2 regions of the Nitratireductor sp. PBL-C9 genome follow, and region 1 is predicted to be linked to the other one. Evidence: riboswitches for the same ligand, from Rfam matches in the RefSeq annotation. Region 1 holds a riboswitch; the other holds the start of a gene.
What was found. Region 1 has a riboswitch for glycine ahead of gcvT (glycine cleavage system aminomethyltransferase GcvT). Riboswitches for the same ligand answer to the same signal wherever they lie in the genome.
Positions count from the first base shown of each region.

Region 2: linked by a shared signal. The riboswitch ahead of gcvT (glycine cleavage system aminomethyltransferase GcvT) and the one ahead of gcvT (glycine cleavage system aminomethyltransferase GcvT) in region 1 are both predicted to bind glycine.

Region 1 covers NZ_JBPAXW010000004.1:28,506-40,635, forward strand. The annotation lists gene ACRTG1_RS10105 (acetyl-CoA carboxylase biotin carboxylase subunit) at 1-1,647, opposite strand, end outside; gene ACRTG1_RS10110 (S-(hydroxymethyl)glutathione dehydrogenase/class III alcohol dehydrogenase) at 1,844-2,971, shown strand; gene ACRTG1_RS10115 (YaiI/YqxD family protein) at 2,976-3,440, shown strand; gene fghA (S-formylglutathione hydrolase) at 3,445-4,284, shown strand; gene ACRTG1_RS10125 (helix-turn-helix domain-containing protein) at 4,506-4,889, shown strand; glycine riboswitch at 5,015-5,113, shown strand; gene gcvT (glycine cleavage system aminomethyltransferase GcvT) at 5,262-6,365, shown strand; gene gcvH (glycine cleavage system protein GcvH) at 6,373-6,741, shown strand; gene gcvP (aminomethyl-transferring glycine dehydrogenase) at 6,751-9,552, shown strand; gene parE (DNA topoisomerase IV subunit B) at 9,746-11,818, shown strand; gene ACRTG1_RS10150 (DUF2336 domain-containing protein) at 11,863-12,130, opposite strand, start outside.
Region 2 covers NZ_JBPAXW010000005.1:206,984-219,113, forward strand. The annotation lists gene ACRTG1_RS12690 (acetyl-CoA carboxylase biotin carboxylase subunit) at 1-1,479, opposite strand, end outside; gene ACRTG1_RS12695 (S-(hydroxymethyl)glutathione dehydrogenase/class III alcohol dehydrogenase) at 1,676-2,803, shown strand; gene ACRTG1_RS12700 (YaiI/YqxD family protein) at 2,808-3,272, shown strand; gene fghA (S-formylglutathione hydrolase) at 3,277-4,116, shown strand; gene ACRTG1_RS12710 (helix-turn-helix domain-containing protein) at 4,338-4,721, shown strand; glycine riboswitch at 4,847-4,945, shown strand; gene gcvT (glycine cleavage system aminomethyltransferase GcvT) at 5,094-6,197, shown strand; gene gcvH (glycine cleavage system protein GcvH) at 6,205-6,573, shown strand; gene gcvP (aminomethyl-transferring glycine dehydrogenase) at 6,583-9,384, shown strand; gene parE (DNA topoisomerase IV subunit B) at 9,578-11,650, shown strand; gene ACRTG1_RS12735 (DUF2336 domain-containing protein) at 11,695-12,130, opposite strand, start outside.

The DNA.
Region 1 (12,130 bases):
GCCTTCCCAGACCGGCTCCCCCGGACGCCAGGAAGAGCGCACGGTCACCGGATCGGCATCGCCAATGCGAATGTCCATTTCCAGCGGGATCGAGATCATGCCTTCGACAAGGCTGACGGACAGATAATCGTCATCGAGCCGCACCACCCAGTCGCGCTTCAGTTCGCCCGAATGCGGTGCAAGACGGCCGGTCAGCCGGTCGAGACGATCACGCCGCAGAAGCTCCACGGCCAGCGCCACCGCAGCAAGCACCGTGCGCTCGCCCGCCATGGGCGATGGCGGCGCAAACCCGTCAGGAAACTCCTCCGCGATGAAGCCGGTTGACAGACGCCCTTCGCGCCAGCGCGGATGGCTCATCAGAGCTGCGAGGAATGGAATGTTGTGCTCGATTCCGTCGATCACGAAACGGTCCAGCGCCTCGCTCATCGCGTTGATCGCATCAAGTCGCTCGGGCGCCCAGGTACAGAGCTTGGCGATCATCGGGTCGTAGAACATCGAGATTTCCGACCCTTCCGTCACGCCCGTATCGTTGCGCAGGACGGCATCGCCCAAACGCCCCTCCTGCGGCGGACGGTAACGGGTGAGCCTGCCGATGGACGGCAGAAAGTTACGCACCGGATCTTCGGCATAGATACGGCTTTCAATGGCCCAGCCATTGAGCTTCACATCGGCCTGACCGAAGGACAGCGCCTCGCCTGCCGCCACCCGCAGCATCTGCTCCACCAGGTCGATGCCGGTGACAAGCTCGGTCACCGGATGCTCCACCTGAAGGCGCGTGTTCATCTCCAGAAAATAGAAATTCCGGTTCTTGTCGACGATGAACTCGACCGTGCCGGCGCTTTGATAATCAACGGCTTTTGCGAGCGCCACAGACTGTGCGCCCATGGCCGCGCGCGTCTCGGCATCCAGAAAGGGCGACGGAGCCTCCTCCACCACCTTCTGATTGCGGCGCTGGATGGAGCACTCGCGCTCGCCCAGATGCAGGCACGCGCCATGCGCGTCCGCCAGCACCTGTATCTCGATATGGCGCGGCTCCTCGATGAATTTCTCGATGAAGATGCGATCATCGCCGAAAGAGGACGCAGCTTCCGATTTCGAGCGCTCGAACCCTTCGCGCGCCTCGTCATCGTTCCAGGCAATCCGCATGCCCTTGCCGCCGCCGCCCGCCGACGCCTTGATCATCACCGGGTAACCGATTTCACCCGCGATGCGCACCGCATGTTCGGCATCATCGATCAGTCCCATGAAACCGGGAACGGTCGAGACTCCGGCCTCGGCGGCAATCTTCTTGGAGGTGATCTTGTCGCCCATGGCCTTGATGGCCTTCGGCTTGGGGCCGATGAAAACGATGCCCTCGGCTTCCAGTCGCTCGCAGAACCCTGCATTCTCGGAAAGGAAGCCATAGCCCGGATGCACGGCCTCTGCGCCGGTCTCCTTGCAGGCGGCGATGATCCTGTCTGCGACCAGATAGCTCTGACTGGCGGCGGGCGGTCCGATGTGAACGGCCTCGTCGGCCATGTCCACATGCACCGCGTCGGCATCGGCGTCGGAATAGACCGCAACGGTGGCGATGCCCATCCTCCTCGCTGTCTTCATGACCCGGCAGGCGATTTCACCGCGATTGGCGACGAGGATCTTCTTGAACATGAACGGTGTTTCCCCCCAACGAGCGACGTCGTTTCTGTTTTATGGCTTTGCTTGCCCCCGCTCAAGCGTTTCACACAATTGTCGCATGAGAAGCGGGTTTGTCAGATTGCGTCATCCTATGGCCGGAACGGGCTTGCGGGACATAACAATTCCTGAAACTTTCGGCTTAGATTCCGGACTTGCAGGAGAATTGTCCATGAAAACCCGCGCCGCTGTTGCCGTTCAGGCAGGAAAACCACTTGAAATCATGGAGGTAGACCTCGATGGCCCGCGCGAAGGCGAAGTGCTGATCGAGGTGAAAGCGACCGGCATCTGCCATACGGATGAGTTCACCCTCTCCGGCGCAGATCCGGAAGGCATCTTCCCGGCGATTCTCGGCCATGAAGGCGCTGGCGTCGTCGTTGATGTCGGTCCCGGCGTGACGAGCCTCAAGAAGGGCGATCACGTGATCCCGCTCTACACGCCCGAGTGCCGTGCGTGCCCGTCCTGCCTGTCGCAGAAAACCAATCTGTGCACCGCCATCCGCTCCACCCAGGGCCAGGGCCTGATGCCGGACGGCACGAGCCGTTTCTCCCTCAACGGCGAGAAGCTGCATCACTATATGGGCTGCTCGACCTTCTCGAACTTCACCGTTCTGCCCGAAATCGCGGTCGCCAAGGTCAACCCCGACGCGCCCTTCGACAAGATCTGCTACATCGGCTGCGGCGTGACCACGGGCGTCGGCGCGGTCATCAACACCGCCAAGGTCGAGATCGGCTCGACGGCCATCGTGTTCGGCCTCGGCGGCATCGGCCTCAACGTGATCCAGGGCCTCCGGCTTGCCGGCGCCGACATGATCATCGGCGTGGACCTGAACAACGACAAGAAGGAATGGGGCGAGAAATTCGGCATGACGCATTTCGTCAATCCGAAGGAAGCCGGCGAAGACCTCGTCCCCTATCTCGTCAACATGACCAAGCGCGGCGCAGACCAGATCGGCGGCGCGGACTACACGTTCGACTGCACGGGCAATGTCCATGTGATGCGTCAGGCGCTGGAAAGCGCGCATCGCGGCTGGGGCGAGTCCATCATCATCGGCGTGGCCGGTGCGGGTCAGGAAATCTCCACCCGTCCCTTCCAGCTGGTCACCGGACGCACCTGGAAAGGCACCGCCTTTGGCGGCGCACGCGGCCGCACGGATGTGCCCAAGATCGTCGACTGGTACATGGAGGGCAAGATCGACATCGACCCGATGATCACGCACACCCTGTCGCTGGACGAGATCAACAAGGGCTTCGACCTCATGCATGCGGGCGAATCCATCCGCTCCGTGGTGGTCTACTGAGGCCATCACCTTGTCGACCATCTATGTGGATGCAGACGCCTGTCCGGTGAAACCGGAAGCAGCCCGTGTCGCCGAGCGGCACGGGCTTGTCATCGTCTATGTCTCCAATGGCGGGCTGCGCCCCTCACGCGATCCCATGGTGCGGCATGTGGTGGTGCCCGGCACCGCCGACGCCGCCGATGACTGGATCGTGGAGAATGCCGTGGCCGGAGACATCGCCATCACGGCGGACGTGCCGCTGGCCGCGCGCCTGGTGGAGATGGACGTGCATGTGCTCGGCCCCACCGGCCGCCCGTTCACGCCCGAAACCATCGGCATGGCGGTCGCCATGCGCAACCTCAAACAGGATCTGCGCGAATCCGGTGAGATCAAGGGATACAATCCCGGTTTCACCGCACGCGACCGCTCCGACTTCCTGCAGGCGCTCGACCGCACCGTGCGCCGCGCTTTGAAAGAAAACAGGGACTGACCTCATGAAGACCGTCTCCACCGCACGCTCCCATGGCGGCGTCCAGGGCGTTTACAGCCACACCTCGAAAACCTGCCAGTGCGACATGACTTTCGCTGTGTTCGTGCCGCCGCAGGCAGCTGATGGCCCCTGCCCGGTCCTGTGGTATCTGTCAGGCCTCACCTGCACGCACGCCAATGTCATGGACAAGGGCGAATACCGCCGCATGGCCGCTGAACTCGGCATGATCGTGGTCTGCCCGGACACGAGCCCGCGCGGCGACGACGTGCCGGACGAGGCGGACAACTGGCAGTTCGGCAAGGGCGCAGGCTTCTATGTGGACGCCACGCAGGAACCCTTCGCCAAGAACTACCGCATGTATTCCTACATCACAGAGGAACTGCCGGCGCTGATCGCCGAAAAATTTCCGGCGGACATGGATCGCCAGGGCATTTTCGGACACTCCATGGGTGGCCACGGGGCGCTGACCATCGCGCTTAAAAACCCCGACCGCTTCAAAAGCTGCTCCGCCTTCGCCCCCATCGTCGAACCCTCGACTGCGGGCTGGTCGAAACCGGCGCTGGAGAAATTTCTGGGAGCGGACGAAGCCACGTGGCGCGGAAACGACGCCTGCGCGCTGGTAGCCGACGGCGCTCGCTTTCCCGAATTCCTGATCGATCAGGGCGCGGCTGACGGCTTCCTGGACGAGGGCCTCAGGCCATGGCTGTTCGAAGCGGCCTGCAAAAAGGCGGGCATTCCGCTCACGCTCAACATGCGTGAGGGCTATGACCACTCCTACTTCTTCATCTCGACCTTCATGGACGACCATCTTGCCTGGCACGCAAAGCGCCTCGCAGCCGGCTGACCTGAATCAACACATGAAGCCGATGAATCATCTCATCATGTTCTTCGACTAACATTCTGCCGGCAAACGGCTTTTCACCTCCACGACGATTGACGCGCCGGCGCAAACTTGTGCCGGCGCGTCGCATCCGGCATGCTTTCGGGAGCAAACCCGCCCTAAAATGCGGGATCATTGAGCTCAGAATGCCACCCAATGATGATCGAAAACGGAGGTGCTGCCCGGTGCAGGACACAGCACATATTTATTCAGACACACCCGACCGCGACACGATGGGCGGCCGCCTCTCCCGGGCGCGCGACGCCGTCGGCCTCTCGGTTGCCGAACTCGCCCGTCGCCTCGGCGTGAAGGCAGCCACGATACAGGCCTGGGAAAGCGACCGCTCGCAGCCGCGCGCAAACCGGCTGGCCATGCTCGCCGGCGTTCTCAATGTCAGCCTCTCCTGGCTGCTGCACGGCGTGGGCGTTTCGCCAGCCGACGAAAGCCGCTCGGAACTGGTCAACGCCGTCGCAGCCAACCTGAAGCGCATCCGCAGGCTCCAGGAAGAAACCAACCGCATTGTCGCGCAGATCGAAACCGACCTTGCGCGCGCTGAAGGCGCTGGCTGACGCGCGGATTTCTTCTGATGCGACATTGTGCACAGAAAGCGTGATGCCACGACCACGACCGGCGTTATGACAGGTGACAAACACAACGGCGTGCGCTAGTTTCCAGCCGTCGAGGGCAGCAGCCCTGCCTGTTTGCGGGAGAGAGCCAAACCGGGGAAAACCGGGGCGGACGCCGAAGGGGAAATCGCCCGAAATCTCTCAGGCAAAAGAACCGTAGACAGGTCAAGACACTCTGGAAAGTCGGGGAGCGATCCCCGCGCCGAAGGTGTAAGCGTGGTCGACAGAGTTCCGGCTGCGCGAGTCTCTCAGGCTTCCGACAGAGGGGCACGAACATGTCGCTTCCCGCGGCATGCGTGCGATTCTGGAGGAATGATGAGCAACACCGAATCCCTGAAACATCTGCCGCTGGAAGCGCTGCATGAAGATGCCGGCGCACGTTTTGGCGCATTCGCCGGCTGGCGCATGCCCCTGACCTATCCCGCCGGCGTGATGAAAGAACACATCCACACGCGCGAAAGCGCCGGACTGTTCGACATCTCTCACATGCAGCTCTTCGAGGTTGAAGGCGCAGACGCAGCAGCCTTCCTGTCGCGCGCCTGCCCGCTCGATGCGACGGCGCTCAGGGAAGGCCAGTCGAAATACACCGTCCTTCTCAACGAGAATGCCGGCATCATCGACGACCTGATCGTCACCCGGCTCGGCGAAAACCGCTACATGATCGTGGCGAATGCCGGCAATGCCGCGAAGGATGAAGTGCATCTCCGCGCCATCGCCGCAGATTTCGACATCTCCTTCACCGCGCTCGAGCGCGTCCTCCTCGCCCTTCAGGGCCCCGACGCAGAAGCCATCCTGATCGCCGCCGGCCTCGACCTCAGCGATCTCGTCTTCATGACCGGCACGGAGCCGCATGAGGGCTGGTTCGCCACCCGTTCGGGCTACACCGGCGAAGACGGTTTCGAGGTGGCGCTGCCGGTCGATCAGGCGGAGCGCTTTGCCCGCAAACTGCTCGACGACGAGCGCGTCCAGTGGGTTGGCCTTGCCGCCCGCGACAGCCTCAGACTCGAAGCCGGGCTCTGCCTGCATGGTCAGGATCTCGACGAGACGACCGATCCGGCCAATGCCGCCATCCTTTGGGCCGTGCCGAAGGCGCTGCGCTCCGAAGGCCGGTTCATCGGCGCCGAGGCCCTGCAGAAGATCATTGCCGATGGCGCGAAGGAAAAGCGCGTCGGCCTGAAGCCGGAAGGCCGCCAGCCGGTGCGCGCCGGCGCACCGCTCATCAACGAAGCCGGCGAAAAGGTCGGCCGCGTCACATCGGGCGGTTTTGGCCCCTCCGCCGGTCATCCGGTGGCGATGGGCTATGTCGCCAAGGCGCTTTCCGAACCCGGCACCCGTCTTTTCACCGAAGTGCGCGGCAACCGCATCGCACTTGATGTCCATACCCTGCCCTTCACGCCGCAGCGCTACAAAAAAGGATAACAGCCAGATGAGCCAGACCTATTTCACCGAAGACCACGAGTGGATCAAAGTCGAGAACGGCGTCGCAACCGTCGGCATCACCGATCACGCTCAGGAACAGCTCGGCGATCTGGTGTTCGTGGAACTGCCCGAAACCGGCGCAACGCTCTCCAAGGGCGACACCGCCGTCGTGGTTGAATCCGTGAAGGCCGCTTCCGATGTGTACGCGCCTGCCGATGGCGAGATCTCCGAGGTCAACGAAGCGCTTGCAAGCGACCCGGCCCTCGTGAACTCCGCCCCCACCGGCGATGGCTGGCTGTGGAAGATGAAGCTCTCCGATGAAAGCCAGCTCGAAGGCCTGATGGACGAAGCCGCCTACAAGGCGTCGATTGCCTGAGGAAACACCATGTCCGCCAACACACTCCCTTTCGCCGCCCGCCATATCGGCCCGCGCGGTGAAGAAACCAAGGCCATGCTGGCCACGCTCGGCGTTCCGTCGCTCGAGACGCTGATCACGCAGGCCGTGCCGAATTCGATCCGCCTCGACCGTCCGCTCGACCTGCCGCCGGCAGCCAGCGAGACCGAGGCGCTCGAAGAGCTCGGCGCAGCCATGCGCCAGAACAAGGTGCTCAAGAGCTTCATCGGCGCCGGCTATCACGGCGTGAAGGTTCCGCCGGTCATCCAGCGCAACCTGTTTGAAAACCCTGCCTGGTACACGGCCTACACGCCCTACCAGTCGGAAATCAGCCAGGGCCGCCTTGAGCTTCTGTTCCACTTCCAGACGCTGGTGACGGAACTGACCGGCCTGCCGGTCGCCTCCGCCTCGCTGCTGGACGAAGGTTCGGCCGTGGCCGAAGCCGTGGGCATTGCCTGGCGTCATCATCGCTCCAAGCGCAGCAAGCTGGCGATTGCCGGCGAACTGCACCCGCAGACCCGCGACGTGGTGGTCACCCGCGCGGAGCCGCTGGGCATCGAGGTCGATGGCGACACGATCGACGACAACACCTTCGCCCTCATCGTTCCGTGGACCGACACCTATGGCGTTCATGGTGACCACGGCGCGCTGATCGCCGAGGCAAAGGACAAGGGCGCCATCGTCATCATGGTGGCCGACCCGCTCGGCCTGCTGTTGAGCGAAACGCCGGCAGCACTGGGCGCAGAAATCGCCGTTGGCTCGATGCAGCGTTATGGCGTTCCGATGGGCTTTGGCGGTCCGCACGCGGCCTATTGCGCCGTATCGGACAAGCTGACGCGCCTCATGCCCGGCCGCCTCGTCGGCCAGTCGGTCGATGCGCATGGCCGTCCGGGCTACCGTCTGGCGCTGCAGACCCGCGAGCAGCACATCCGCCGCGACAAGGCGACCTCCAACATCTGCACCGCGCAGGCACTGCTTGCCAACATGGCCGCAGCCTTTGCCATCTGGCATGGCCCGGAAGGGCTCGCTGCAATTGCCGAGCAGGTGCATGAGCGCGCAGCCCGCTTCCATGCGGGCCTCAAGGCTGCCGGCCTTTCGCTTGCAGGCGATGTCATCTTCGACACGGTCACCGTCACCGTTCCCGGCAAGGCGCAGGAGATCGCGGCCGGAGCCGAGGCCGAGGGCCGCCTTGTGCGCGTTCTCGACGCGGACCGCGTCAGCGTCGCCTTTGACGAGACGACGACCGAAGACGATCTGGCCGCACTGGCAGCCCTGTTCGGCGCCACCGTGCCGGAAAGCGCACCGCGCCTTGCCCCGGCCGCAGCGCGCGGCGAAGGCTTCCTCACGCAGCCGGATTTCCACTCTCACCGCTCGGAAACGGAAATGATGCGCTTCCTGCGCAGGCTCGCCGACAAGGATCTTGCGCTCGACCGCGCCATGATCCCGCTTGGCTCCTGCACCATGAAGCTCAACGCTGCTGCCGAGATGATGCCCGTGAGCTGGCCGGAAGTGGGTGGCCTTCACCCCTTCGCTCCGCCGGAACACACGTTGGGTTATCGTCGCATGATCGACGATCTGGACCGCTGGCTCTCGGAAATCACCGGCTTCGACGCAGTTTCGCTGCAGCCCAATGCCGGTAGCCAGGGCGAATATGCCGGTCTCCTGGCCATCCGCCGCTATCACGCCGAGCGCGGCGAAGGTGACCGCGATATCTGCCTCATCCCCTCCTCCGCCCATGGCACCAACCCGGCGTCCGCCTCCATGGCCGGCATGCGGGTGGTGGTCGTGCGCTGCACGGAAGATGGCAATATCGATCAGGACGACCTGAAGGCGAAGGCGGAAGAGCACGCCGACAAGCTGGCGGCGCTGATGCTGACCTACCCGTCGACCCACGGCGTGTTCGAGGAAGGCGTGCGCGACATGTGCGCGGTGATCCACGAACACGGCGGCCAGGTCTATTTCGACGGCGCCAATCTCAACGCCATGGTCGGGCTTGCCCGTCCGGGCGATCTGGGAGCGGATGTCTGCCACCTGAACCTGCACAAGACCTTCTGCATTCCCCATGGCGGCGGCGGACCGGGCGTTGGCCCGATCGGCGTCAAGGCGCATCTGAAGCCGTTCGTGCCGGGGCATGTGGCGCTCGGCAGCAGCCATGCGGTGGCCGCAGCCCCCTATGGCAGCGCGTCGATCCTGCCGATCACATGGATGTATATCCGCATGATGGGCGGCGACGGCCTCAAGCGGGCGACGGAAATGGCAATCCTCAACGCCAATTACATCGCCCACAGCCTGAAGGAGCACTACCCGGTGCTCTACAAAGGCCGCAACGACCGTGTCGCGCATGAGTGCATTCTCGACACGCGGGTGTTCAAGGATCGCGCCGGCATCACCGTCGACGACATCGCCAAGCGGCTCATCGACTATGGCTTCCACGCCCCGACCATGAGCTTCCCCGTTGCGGGCACGCTGATGGTGGAGCCGACGGAGTCGGAGCCGAAGAGCGAAGTCGACCGCTTCTGCCAGGCGATGATCTCCATCGCCGAAGAAGCTGCGCGGGTGGAAAAGGGCGAATGGCCGAAGGATGACAATCCGCTCGCCAACGCGCCGCACACCGCGATGGAGCTGATGGGTGACGACTGGACGCATCCCTATAGCCGCAGCGAAGCCGCCTTCCCCGAAGGTTCGCTCGAGGCAGCGTCCAAATACTGGCCGCCCGTCTCGCGCGTCGACAATGTCGGCGGCGACCGCAATCTGGTCTGCGCCTGCCCGCCCATCGAAGCGCTGGCAAGCTGACCACGATGAAACGGATCATCTCCCCAAGCTGGGGAGATGATCGCCTCAATTGCCGCGCACCTCTTGGCGCGCGCCCCCGCTTTCTGGTAAAGCGTCGTCCACACACTCCGAACGGAACCGGAACAGGCTTCGCTTTGCCTTGCAAACCATGGCAAACTGCGGGCTGATTCGCGGACAGGAAACAACACGCTTCATGGACGACAACAACGACCTCTTCGCCGGAATGCCTGCCGCCGGGACGCCTGCCAATGTGGAACGTGCGAAAACGCCCGAGCCGGCAGCGCCTCAGCGCAAGCCCGCTGCGCGTCCCGCGCCATCTGCATCGCCCGCCCCGTCGGGCGACGGCTACAGTGCGGCCGACATTGAGGTTCTGGAAGGTCTGGAGCCCGTTCGTCGCCGTCCCGGCATGTATATTGGCGGCACCGACGACAAGGCGCTGCACCACCTGTTCGCCGAAGTCATCGACAACTCCATGGATGAGGCGGTGGCCGGCCACGCCACCTTCATCGAAGTGGAACTCGACGAGGAAGGCTATCTCTCCGTCACCGATAACGGTCGCGGCATTCCGGTCGATCCGCACCCCAAGTTCAAGGACAAGTCGGCGCTCGAAGTCATCATGACGACGCTGCATGCCGGCGGTAAGTTCGATTCCAAGGTCTACGAGACCTCCGGCGGCCTGCACGGCGTTGGCGTGTCCGTGGTCAACGCCCTGTCCGAACTCCTTCAGGTGGAGGTTGCCCGCAATCGCCAGCTCTTCCGCCAGACTTTTTCACGCGGCCTGCCGCAGGGCGGACTGGAGAAGCTCGGCGACGTGCACAACCGGCGCGGCACCAAGGTGCGCTTCAAGCCGGACGAAGAAATCTTTGGCAAGGGCGCGAAGTTCGAGCCCGCGCGGCTCTACAAGATGGCCCGCTCCAAGGCCTATCTGTTCGGCGGCGTGGAAATCCGCTGGATTTGCGCCCCTTCCCTGATCGGCGAGAAGGACGAGACGCCCGAAAAGGCGACCTTCCACTTCCCCGGCGGTCTCAAGGACTATCTGGCCGCTTCGCTCGACGGGCAGTTCCAGGTCACCAAGGAGATTTTCTCCGGCCGCAGCGAAAAGACCACCGGTCATGGCGCCGTGGAATGGGCGATCACCTGGTATGGCGGCGACGCCATGCTCAACTCCTATTGTAACACCGTGCCGACGCCCGAGGGCGGAACCCACGAAAGCGGTTTCCGCAACGCGCTCCTGCGTGGCCTGCGCGGCTATGCGGAGCTGACCGGCAACAAGCGCGCTTCCATCATCACCTCCGAAGACGTGATGATCTCGGCCGCCGGCATGCTTTCCGTGTTCGTGCGCGAACCGGAGTTCGTTGGCCAGACCAAGGACAAGCTGGCGACGGCTGCCGCCACCCGCATTGTCGAAAACGCGATCCGCGATCCGTTCGACCACTGGCTTGCAGAAAACCCGCAGGAAGCCTCCAAACTGCTTGAATGGGTTGTGGCGCGCGCCGATGAGCGCCTTCGCCGCCGTCAGGAGCGCGAGGTCAGCCGCAAGAGCGCCGTGCGCAAGCTGCGCCTGCCCGGAAAGCTCGCCGACTGCACCATGGGCGCGGCAGCGGGTGCTGAAATTTTCATCGTCGAGGGCGACTCGGCTGGCGGCTCCGCCAAGCAGGCGCGCAACCGCGCCAGTCAGGCCGTTCTGCCGCTGCGCGGCAAGATCCTCAACGTCGCCAGCGCCGGCTCCAACAAGCTCGCCGCCAACCAGCAGATTTCCGACATCACACAGGCGCTCGGCTGCGGCACGCGCTCGAAATACCGTGAAGACGATCTGCGTTACGACCGCGTCATCATCATGACGGATGCCGACGTCGACGGCGCGCACATTGCCTCGCTGCTCATCACCTTCTTCTATCAGGAGATGCCGCAGCTCATCGAGAATGGCCATCTCTACATGGCTGTTCCCCCGCTCTACCGCCTCAGCCAGGGCGGCAAGACCATGTATGCGCGCGACGACGCCCACAAGGACGAGCTTCTGGAAACGGAGTTCACGGGGCGCGGCAAGATCGATATCGGCCGCTTCAAGGGTCTGGGCGAGATGATGGCGAGCCAGCTCAAGGAAACGACCATGGACCCGGCCAAGCGCACGCTGCTGCGCGTCACCGTGCTCGACGGTCAGGAAGCCACCAAGGGCGCCATCGACAGCCTGATGGGAACCAAGCCCGAAGCGCGCTTCCGCTTCATTCAGGACAATGCCGAGTTCGCTGAAGAACTGGATATCTGACGCGCAAAGCCGGCATTGATGCCGGCGACGCGGACGCCCTTCTGTCAGGCGGCGGCGATCGCCTGCGCCTGAAGGCGTGCGTTCTCACGCAGGGCATCGAGATGGATTGAGCGCAGCAGGCCAGCGAGCTCGGCAGATTCCGCTGCCGGACCGGACTGGCCGGGCGTCGCGCCAATGCTCTCCATCATCAGCCAGGAAACCTCCTGCGCACCGGCCACCCGCCGCCCCTGCGCCACGTCACGCCAGACCGACAGCGCGCGGATCAGGGGGCGGTGAAACGGCTTTGCAAGCCCCGCCTTCTGCAAAAGCGCC
Region 2 (12,130 bases), on a different contig from region 1:
CGAATGCGGTGCAAGACGGCCGGTCAGCCGGTCGAGACGATCACGCCGCAGAAGCTCCACGGCCAGCGCCACCGCAGCAAGCACCGTGCGCTCGCCCGCCATGGGCGATGGCGGCGCAAACCCGTCAGGAAACTCCTCCGCGATGAAGCCGGTTGACAGACGCCCTTCGCGCCAGCGCGGATGGCTCATCAGAGCTGCGAGGAATGGAATGTTGTGCTCGATTCCGTCGATCACGAAACGGTCCAGCGCCTCGCTCATCGCGTTGATCGCATCAAGTCGCTCGGGCGCCCAGGTACAGAGCTTGGCGATCATCGGGTCGTAGAACATCGAGATTTCCGACCCTTCCGTCACGCCCGTATCGTTGCGCAGGACGGCATCGCCCAAACGCCCCTCCTGCGGCGGACGGTAACGGGTGAGCCTGCCGATGGACGGCAGAAAGTTACGCACCGGATCTTCGGCATAGATACGGCTTTCAATGGCCCAGCCATTGAGCTTCACATCGGCCTGACCGAAGGACAGCGCCTCGCCTGCCGCCACCCGCAGCATCTGCTCCACCAGGTCGATGCCGGTGACAAGCTCGGTCACCGGATGCTCCACCTGAAGGCGCGTGTTCATCTCCAGAAAATAGAAATTCCGGTTCTTGTCGACGATGAACTCGACCGTGCCGGCGCTTTGATAATCAACGGCTTTTGCGAGCGCCACAGACTGTGCGCCCATGGCCGCGCGCGTCTCGGCATCCAGAAAGGGCGACGGAGCCTCCTCCACCACCTTCTGATTGCGGCGCTGGATGGAGCACTCGCGCTCGCCCAGATGCAGGCACGCGCCATGCGCGTCCGCCAGCACCTGTATCTCGATATGGCGCGGCTCCTCGATGAATTTCTCGATGAAGATGCGATCATCGCCGAAAGAGGACGCAGCTTCCGATTTCGAGCGCTCGAACCCTTCGCGCGCCTCGTCATCGTTCCAGGCAATCCGCATGCCCTTGCCGCCGCCGCCCGCCGACGCCTTGATCATCACCGGGTAACCGATTTCACCCGCGATGCGCACCGCATGTTCGGCATCATCGATCAGTCCCATGAAACCGGGAACGGTCGAGACTCCGGCCTCGGCGGCAATCTTCTTGGAGGTGATCTTGTCGCCCATGGCCTTGATGGCCTTCGGCTTGGGGCCGATGAAAACGATGCCCTCGGCTTCCAGTCGCTCGCAGAACCCTGCATTCTCGGAAAGGAAGCCATAGCCCGGATGCACGGCCTCTGCGCCGGTCTCCTTGCAGGCGGCGATGATCCTGTCTGCGACCAGATAGCTCTGACTGGCGGCGGGCGGTCCGATGTGAACGGCCTCGTCGGCCATGTCCACATGCACCGCGTCGGCATCGGCGTCGGAATAGACCGCAACGGTGGCGATGCCCATCCTCCTCGCTGTCTTCATGACCCGGCAGGCGATTTCACCGCGATTGGCGACGAGGATCTTCTTGAACATGAACGGTGTTTCCCCCCAACGAGCGACGTCGTTTCTGTTTTATGGCTTTGCTTGCCCCCGCTCAAGCGTTTCACACAATTGTCGCATGAGAAGCGGGTTTGTCAGATTGCGTCATCCTATGGCCGGAACGGGCTTGCGGGACATAACAATTCCTGAAACTTTCGGCTTAGATTCCGGACTTGCAGGAGAATTGTCCATGAAAACCCGCGCCGCTGTTGCCGTTCAGGCAGGAAAACCACTTGAAATCATGGAGGTAGACCTCGATGGCCCGCGCGAAGGCGAAGTGCTGATCGAGGTGAAAGCGACCGGCATCTGCCATACGGATGAGTTCACCCTCTCCGGCGCAGATCCGGAAGGCATCTTCCCGGCGATTCTCGGCCATGAAGGCGCTGGCGTCGTCGTTGATGTCGGTCCCGGCGTGACGAGCCTCAAGAAGGGCGATCACGTGATCCCGCTCTACACGCCCGAGTGCCGTGCGTGCCCGTCCTGCCTGTCGCAGAAAACCAATCTGTGCACCGCCATCCGCTCCACCCAGGGCCAGGGCCTGATGCCGGACGGCACGAGCCGTTTCTCCCTCAACGGCGAGAAGCTGCATCACTATATGGGCTGCTCGACCTTCTCGAACTTCACCGTTCTGCCCGAAATCGCGGTCGCCAAGGTCAACCCCGACGCGCCCTTCGACAAGATCTGCTACATCGGCTGCGGCGTGACCACGGGCGTCGGCGCGGTCATCAACACCGCCAAGGTCGAGATCGGCTCGACGGCCATCGTGTTCGGCCTCGGCGGCATCGGCCTCAACGTGATCCAGGGCCTCCGGCTTGCCGGCGCCGACATGATCATCGGCGTGGACCTGAACAACGACAAGAAGGAATGGGGCGAGAAATTCGGCATGACGCATTTCGTCAATCCGAAGGAAGCCGGCGAAGACCTCGTCCCCTATCTCGTCAACATGACCAAGCGCGGCGCAGACCAGATCGGCGGCGCGGACTACACGTTCGACTGCACGGGCAATGTCCATGTGATGCGTCAGGCGCTGGAAAGCGCGCATCGCGGCTGGGGCGAGTCCATCATCATCGGCGTGGCCGGTGCGGGTCAGGAAATCTCCACCCGTCCCTTCCAGCTGGTCACCGGACGCACCTGGAAAGGCACCGCCTTTGGCGGCGCACGCGGCCGCACGGATGTGCCCAAGATCGTCGACTGGTACATGGAGGGCAAGATCGACATCGACCCGATGATCACGCACACCCTGTCGCTGGACGAGATCAACAAGGGCTTCGACCTCATGCATGCGGGCGAATCCATCCGCTCCGTGGTGGTCTACTGAGGCCATCACCTTGTCGACCATCTATGTGGATGCAGACGCCTGTCCGGTGAAACCGGAAGCAGCCCGTGTCGCCGAGCGGCACGGGCTTGTCATCGTCTATGTCTCCAATGGCGGGCTGCGCCCCTCACGCGATCCCATGGTGCGGCATGTGGTGGTGCCCGGCACCGCCGACGCCGCCGATGACTGGATCGTGGAGAATGCCGTGGCCGGAGACATCGCCATCACGGCGGACGTGCCGCTGGCCGCGCGCCTGGTGGAGATGGACGTGCATGTGCTCGGCCCCACCGGCCGCCCGTTCACGCCCGAAACCATCGGCATGGCGGTCGCCATGCGCAACCTCAAACAGGATCTGCGCGAATCCGGTGAGATCAAGGGATACAATCCCGGTTTCACCGCACGCGACCGCTCCGACTTCCTGCAGGCGCTCGACCGCACCGTGCGCCGCGCTTTGAAAGAAAACAGGGACTGACCTCATGAAGACCGTCTCCACCGCACGCTCCCATGGCGGCGTCCAGGGCGTTTACAGCCACACCTCGAAAACCTGCCAGTGCGACATGACTTTCGCTGTGTTCGTGCCGCCGCAGGCAGCTGATGGCCCCTGCCCGGTCCTGTGGTATCTGTCAGGCCTCACCTGCACGCACGCCAATGTCATGGACAAGGGCGAATACCGCCGCATGGCCGCTGAACTCGGCATGATCGTGGTCTGCCCGGACACGAGCCCGCGCGGCGACGACGTGCCGGACGAGGCGGACAACTGGCAGTTCGGCAAGGGCGCAGGCTTCTATGTGGACGCCACGCAGGAACCCTTCGCCAAGAACTACCGCATGTATTCCTACATCACAGAGGAACTGCCGGCGCTGATCGCCGAAAAATTTCCGGCGGACATGGATCGCCAGGGCATTTTCGGACACTCCATGGGTGGCCACGGGGCGCTGACCATCGCGCTTAAAAACCCCGACCGCTTCAAAAGCTGCTCCGCCTTCGCCCCCATCGTCGAACCCTCGACTGCGGGCTGGTCGAAACCGGCGCTGGAGAAATTTCTGGGAGCGGACGAAGCCACGTGGCGCGGAAACGACGCCTGCGCGCTGGTAGCCGACGGCGCTCGCTTTCCCGAATTCCTGATCGATCAGGGCGCGGCTGACGGCTTCCTGGACGAGGGCCTCAGGCCATGGCTGTTCGAAGCGGCCTGCAAAAAGGCGGGCATTCCGCTCACGCTCAACATGCGTGAGGGCTATGACCACTCCTACTTCTTCATCTCGACCTTCATGGACGACCATCTTGCCTGGCACGCAAAGCGCCTCGCAGCCGGCTGACCTGAATCAACACATGAAGCCGATGAATCATCTCATCATGTTCTTCGACTAACATTCTGCCGGCAAACGGCTTTTCACCTCCACGACGATTGACGCGCCGGCGCAAACTTGTGCCGGCGCGTCGCATCCGGCATGCTTTCGGGAGCAAACCCGCCCTAAAATGCGGGATCATTGAGCTCAGAATGCCACCCAATGATGATCGAAAACGGAGGTGCTGCCCGGTGCAGGACACAGCACATATTTATTCAGACACACCCGACCGCGACACGATGGGCGGCCGCCTCTCCCGGGCGCGCGACGCCGTCGGCCTCTCGGTTGCCGAACTCGCCCGTCGCCTCGGCGTGAAGGCAGCCACGATACAGGCCTGGGAAAGCGACCGCTCGCAGCCGCGCGCAAACCGGCTGGCCATGCTCGCCGGCGTTCTCAATGTCAGCCTCTCCTGGCTGCTGCACGGCGTGGGCGTTTCGCCAGCCGACGAAAGCCGCTCGGAACTGGTCAACGCCGTCGCAGCCAACCTGAAGCGCATCCGCAGGCTCCAGGAAGAAACCAACCGCATTGTCGCGCAGATCGAAACCGACCTTGCGCGCGCTGAAGGCGCTGGCTGACGCGCGGATTTCTTCTGATGCGACATTGTGCACAGAAAGCGTGATGCCACGACCACGACCGGCGTTATGACAGGTGACAAACACAACGGCGTGCGCTAGTTTCCAGCCGTCGAGGGCAGCAGCCCTGCCTGTTTGCGGGAGAGAGCCAAACCGGGGAAAACCGGGGCGGACGCCGAAGGGGAAATCGCCCGAAATCTCTCAGGCAAAAGAACCGTAGACAGGTCAAGACACTCTGGAAAGTCGGGGAGCGATCCCCGCGCCGAAGGTGTAAGCGTGGTCGACAGAGTTCCGGCTGCGCGAGTCTCTCAGGCTTCCGACAGAGGGGCACGAACATGTCGCTTCCCGCGGCATGCGTGCGATTCTGGAGGAATGATGAGCAACACCGAATCCCTGAAACATCTGCCGCTGGAAGCGCTGCATGAAGATGCCGGCGCACGTTTTGGCGCATTCGCCGGCTGGCGCATGCCCCTGACCTATCCCGCCGGCGTGATGAAAGAACACATCCACACGCGCGAAAGCGCCGGACTGTTCGACATCTCTCACATGCAGCTCTTCGAGGTTGAAGGCGCAGACGCAGCAGCCTTCCTGTCGCGCGCCTGCCCGCTCGATGCGACGGCGCTCAGGGAAGGCCAGTCGAAATACACCGTCCTTCTCAACGAGAATGCCGGCATCATCGACGACCTGATCGTCACCCGGCTCGGCGAAAACCGCTACATGATCGTGGCGAATGCCGGCAATGCCGCGAAGGATGAAGTGCATCTCCGCGCCATCGCCGCAGATTTCGACATCTCCTTCACCGCGCTCGAGCGCGTCCTCCTCGCCCTTCAGGGCCCCGACGCAGAAGCCATCCTGATCGCCGCCGGCCTCGACCTCAGCGATCTCGTCTTCATGACCGGCACGGAGCCGCATGAGGGCTGGTTCGCCACCCGTTCGGGCTACACCGGCGAAGACGGTTTCGAGGTGGCGCTGCCGGTCGATCAGGCGGAGCGCTTTGCCCGCAAACTGCTCGACGACGAGCGCGTCCAGTGGGTTGGCCTTGCCGCCCGCGACAGCCTCAGACTCGAAGCCGGGCTCTGCCTGCATGGTCAGGATCTCGACGAGACGACCGATCCGGCCAATGCCGCCATCCTTTGGGCCGTGCCGAAGGCGCTGCGCTCCGAAGGCCGGTTCATCGGCGCCGAGGCCCTGCAGAAGATCATTGCCGATGGCGCGAAGGAAAAGCGCGTCGGCCTGAAGCCGGAAGGCCGCCAGCCGGTGCGCGCCGGCGCACCGCTCATCAACGAAGCCGGCGAAAAGGTCGGCCGCGTCACATCGGGCGGTTTTGGCCCCTCCGCCGGTCATCCGGTGGCGATGGGCTATGTCGCCAAGGCGCTTTCCGAACCCGGCACCCGTCTTTTCACCGAAGTGCGCGGCAACCGCATCGCACTTGATGTCCATACCCTGCCCTTCACGCCGCAGCGCTACAAAAAAGGATAACAGCCAGATGAGCCAGACCTATTTCACCGAAGACCACGAGTGGATCAAAGTCGAGAACGGCGTCGCAACCGTCGGCATCACCGATCACGCTCAGGAACAGCTCGGCGATCTGGTGTTCGTGGAACTGCCCGAAACCGGCGCAACGCTCTCCAAGGGCGACACCGCCGTCGTGGTTGAATCCGTGAAGGCCGCTTCCGATGTGTACGCGCCTGCCGATGGCGAGATCTCCGAGGTCAACGAAGCGCTTGCAAGCGACCCGGCCCTCGTGAACTCCGCCCCCACCGGCGATGGCTGGCTGTGGAAGATGAAGCTCTCCGATGAAAGCCAGCTCGAAGGCCTGATGGACGAAGCCGCCTACAAGGCGTCGATTGCCTGAGGAAACACCATGTCCGCCAACACACTCCCTTTCGCCGCCCGCCATATCGGCCCGCGCGGTGAAGAAACCAAGGCCATGCTGGCCACGCTCGGCGTTCCGTCGCTCGAGACGCTGATCACGCAGGCCGTGCCGAATTCGATCCGCCTCGACCGTCCGCTCGACCTGCCGCCGGCAGCCAGCGAGACCGAGGCGCTCGAAGAGCTCGGCGCAGCCATGCGCCAGAACAAGGTGCTCAAGAGCTTCATCGGCGCCGGCTATCACGGCGTGAAGGTTCCGCCGGTCATCCAGCGCAACCTGTTTGAAAACCCTGCCTGGTACACGGCCTACACGCCCTACCAGTCGGAAATCAGCCAGGGCCGCCTTGAGCTTCTGTTCCACTTCCAGACGCTGGTGACGGAACTGACCGGCCTGCCGGTCGCCTCCGCCTCGCTGCTGGACGAAGGTTCGGCCGTGGCCGAAGCCGTGGGCATTGCCTGGCGTCATCATCGCTCCAAGCGCAGCAAGCTGGCGATTGCCGGCGAACTGCACCCGCAGACCCGCGACGTGGTGGTCACCCGCGCGGAGCCGCTGGGCATCGAGGTCGATGGCGACACGATCGACGACAACACCTTCGCCCTCATCGTTCCGTGGACCGACACCTATGGCGTTCATGGTGACCACGGCGCGCTGATCGCCGAGGCAAAGGACAAGGGCGCCATCGTCATCATGGTGGCCGACCCGCTCGGCCTGCTGTTGAGCGAAACGCCGGCAGCACTGGGCGCAGAAATCGCCGTTGGCTCGATGCAGCGTTATGGCGTTCCGATGGGCTTTGGCGGTCCGCACGCGGCCTATTGCGCCGTATCGGACAAGCTGACGCGCCTCATGCCCGGCCGCCTCGTCGGCCAGTCGGTCGATGCGCATGGCCGTCCGGGCTACCGTCTGGCGCTGCAGACCCGCGAGCAGCACATCCGCCGCGACAAGGCGACCTCCAACATCTGCACCGCGCAGGCACTGCTTGCCAACATGGCCGCAGCCTTTGCCATCTGGCATGGCCCGGAAGGGCTCGCTGCAATTGCCGAGCAGGTGCATGAGCGCGCAGCCCGCTTCCATGCGGGCCTCAAGGCTGCCGGCCTTTCGCTTGCAGGCGATGTCATCTTCGACACGGTCACCGTCACCGTTCCCGGCAAGGCGCAGGAGATCGCGGCCGGAGCCGAGGCCGAGGGCCGCCTTGTGCGCGTTCTCGACGCGGACCGCGTCAGCGTCGCCTTTGACGAGACGACGACCGAAGACGATCTGGCCGCACTGGCAGCCCTGTTCGGCGCCACCGTGCCGGAAAGCGCACCGCGCCTTGCCCCGGCCGCAGCGCGCGGCGAAGGCTTCCTCACGCAGCCGGATTTCCACTCTCACCGCTCGGAAACGGAAATGATGCGCTTCCTGCGCAGGCTCGCCGACAAGGATCTTGCGCTCGACCGCGCCATGATCCCGCTTGGCTCCTGCACCATGAAGCTCAACGCTGCTGCCGAGATGATGCCCGTGAGCTGGCCGGAAGTGGGTGGCCTTCACCCCTTCGCTCCGCCGGAACACACGTTGGGTTATCGTCGCATGATCGACGATCTGGACCGCTGGCTCTCGGAAATCACCGGCTTCGACGCAGTTTCGCTGCAGCCCAATGCCGGTAGCCAGGGCGAATATGCCGGTCTCCTGGCCATCCGCCGCTATCACGCCGAGCGCGGCGAAGGTGACCGCGATATCTGCCTCATCCCCTCCTCCGCCCATGGCACCAACCCGGCGTCCGCCTCCATGGCCGGCATGCGGGTGGTGGTCGTGCGCTGCACGGAAGATGGCAATATCGATCAGGACGACCTGAAGGCGAAGGCGGAAGAGCACGCCGACAAGCTGGCGGCGCTGATGCTGACCTACCCGTCGACCCACGGCGTGTTCGAGGAAGGCGTGCGCGACATGTGCGCGGTGATCCACGAACACGGCGGCCAGGTCTATTTCGACGGCGCCAATCTCAACGCCATGGTCGGGCTTGCCCGTCCGGGCGATCTGGGAGCGGATGTCTGCCACCTGAACCTGCACAAGACCTTCTGCATTCCCCATGGCGGCGGCGGACCGGGCGTTGGCCCGATCGGCGTCAAGGCGCATCTGAAGCCGTTCGTGCCGGGGCATGTGGCGCTCGGCAGCAGCCATGCGGTGGCCGCAGCCCCCTATGGCAGCGCGTCGATCCTGCCGATCACATGGATGTATATCCGCATGATGGGCGGCGACGGCCTCAAGCGGGCGACGGAAATGGCAATCCTCAACGCCAATTACATCGCCCACAGCCTGAAGGAGCACTACCCGGTGCTCTACAAAGGCCGCAACGACCGTGTCGCGCATGAGTGCATTCTCGACACGCGGGTGTTCAAGGATCGCGCCGGCATCACCGTCGACGACATCGCCAAGCGGCTCATCGACTATGGCTTCCACGCCCCGACCATGAGCTTCCCCGTTGCGGGCACGCTGATGGTGGAGCCGACGGAGTCGGAGCCGAAGAGCGAAGTCGACCGCTTCTGCCAGGCGATGATCTCCATCGCCGAAGAAGCTGCGCGGGTGGAAAAGGGCGAATGGCCGAAGGATGACAATCCGCTCGCCAACGCGCCGCACACCGCGATGGAGCTGATGGGTGACGACTGGACGCATCCCTATAGCCGCAGCGAAGCCGCCTTCCCCGAAGGTTCGCTCGAGGCAGCGTCCAAATACTGGCCGCCCGTCTCGCGCGTCGACAATGTCGGCGGCGACCGCAATCTGGTCTGCGCCTGCCCGCCCATCGAAGCGCTGGCAAGCTGACCACGATGAAACGGATCATCTCCCCAAGCTGGGGAGATGATCGCCTCAATTGCCGCGCACCTCTTGGCGCGCGCCCCCGCTTTCTGGTAAAGCGTCGTCCACACACTCCGAACGGAACCGGAACAGGCTTCGCTTTGCCTTGCAAACCATGGCAAACTGCGGGCTGATTCGCGGACAGGAAACAACACGCTTCATGGACGACAACAACGACCTCTTCGCCGGAATGCCTGCCGCCGGGACGCCTGCCAATGTGGAACGTGCGAAAACGCCCGAGCCGGCAGCGCCTCAGCGCAAGCCCGCTGCGCGTCCCGCGCCATCTGCATCGCCCGCCCCGTCGGGCGACGGCTACAGTGCGGCCGACATTGAGGTTCTGGAAGGTCTGGAGCCCGTTCGTCGCCGTCCCGGCATGTATATTGGCGGCACCGACGACAAGGCGCTGCACCACCTGTTCGCCGAAGTCATCGACAACTCCATGGATGAGGCGGTGGCCGGCCACGCCACCTTCATCGAAGTGGAACTCGACGAGGAAGGCTATCTCTCCGTCACCGATAACGGTCGCGGCATTCCGGTCGATCCGCACCCCAAGTTCAAGGACAAGTCGGCGCTCGAAGTCATCATGACGACGCTGCATGCCGGCGGTAAGTTCGATTCCAAGGTCTACGAGACCTCCGGCGGCCTGCACGGCGTTGGCGTGTCCGTGGTCAACGCCCTGTCCGAACTCCTTCAGGTGGAGGTTGCCCGCAATCGCCAGCTCTTCCGCCAGACTTTTTCACGCGGCCTGCCGCAGGGCGGACTGGAGAAGCTCGGCGACGTGCACAACCGGCGCGGCACCAAGGTGCGCTTCAAGCCGGACGAAGAAATCTTTGGCAAGGGCGCGAAGTTCGAGCCCGCGCGGCTCTACAAGATGGCCCGCTCCAAGGCCTATCTGTTCGGCGGCGTGGAAATCCGCTGGATTTGCGCCCCTTCCCTGATCGGCGAGAAGGACGAGACGCCCGAAAAGGCGACCTTCCACTTCCCCGGCGGTCTCAAGGACTATCTGGCCGCTTCGCTCGACGGGCAGTTCCAGGTCACCAAGGAGATTTTCTCCGGCCGCAGCGAAAAGACCACCGGTCATGGCGCCGTGGAATGGGCGATCACCTGGTATGGCGGCGACGCCATGCTCAACTCCTATTGTAACACCGTGCCGACGCCCGAGGGCGGAACCCACGAAAGCGGTTTCCGCAACGCGCTCCTGCGTGGCCTGCGCGGCTATGCGGAGCTGACCGGCAACAAGCGCGCTTCCATCATCACCTCCGAAGACGTGATGATCTCGGCCGCCGGCATGCTTTCCGTGTTCGTGCGCGAACCGGAGTTCGTTGGCCAGACCAAGGACAAGCTGGCGACGGCTGCCGCCACCCGCATTGTCGAAAACGCGATCCGCGATCCGTTCGACCACTGGCTTGCAGAAAACCCGCAGGAAGCCTCCAAACTGCTTGAATGGGTTGTGGCGCGCGCCGATGAGCGCCTTCGCCGCCGTCAGGAGCGCGAGGTCAGCCGCAAGAGCGCCGTGCGCAAGCTGCGCCTGCCCGGAAAGCTCGCCGACTGCACCATGGGCGCGGCAGCGGGTGCTGAAATTTTCATCGTCGAGGGCGACTCGGCTGGCGGCTCCGCCAAGCAGGCGCGCAACCGCGCCAGTCAGGCCGTTCTGCCGCTGCGCGGCAAGATCCTCAACGTCGCCAGCGCCGGCTCCAACAAGCTCGCCGCCAACCAGCAGATTTCCGACATCACACAGGCGCTCGGCTGCGGCACGCGCTCGAAATACCGTGAAGACGATCTGCGTTACGACCGCGTCATCATCATGACGGATGCCGACGTCGACGGCGCGCACATTGCCTCGCTGCTCATCACCTTCTTCTATCAGGAGATGCCGCAGCTCATCGAGAATGGCCATCTCTACATGGCTGTTCCCCCGCTCTACCGCCTCAGCCAGGGCGGCAAGACCATGTATGCGCGCGACGACGCCCACAAGGACGAGCTTCTGGAAACGGAGTTCACGGGGCGCGGCAAGATCGATATCGGCCGCTTCAAGGGTCTGGGCGAGATGATGGCGAGCCAGCTCAAGGAAACGACCATGGACCCGGCCAAGCGCACGCTGCTGCGCGTCACCGTGCTCGACGGTCAGGAAGCCACCAAGGGCGCCATCGACAGCCTGATGGGAACCAAGCCCGAAGCGCGCTTCCGCTTCATTCAGGACAATGCCGAGTTCGCTGAAGAACTGGATATCTGACGCGCAAAGCCGGCATTGATGCCGGCGACGCGGACGCCCTTCTGTCAGGCGGCGGCGATCGCCTGCGCCTGAAGGCGTGCGTTCTCACGCAGGGCATCGAGATGGATTGAGCGCAGCAGGCCAGCGAGCTCGGCAGATTCCGCTGCCGGACCGGACTGGCCGGGCGTCGCGCCAATGCTCTCCATCATCAGCCAGGAAACCTCCTGCGCACCGGCCACCCGCCGCCCCTGCGCCACGTCACGCCAGACCGACAGCGCGCGGATCAGGGGGCGGTGAAACGGCTTTGCAAGCCCCGCCTTCTGCAAAAGCGCCGATACGGCCAGATCGCGTCCGTTCACGAGCAGGCCGCGAATGCGCGTGTGCGACTGCCCGGTGAGCGCCATCATCACATGGCCGAAGAAATCGATCTTGCCATGCGCCACCATGCGCACGATGAAACCTGCCGTCAGATCACCACGCATGCGCAGATGCTCCACCAGC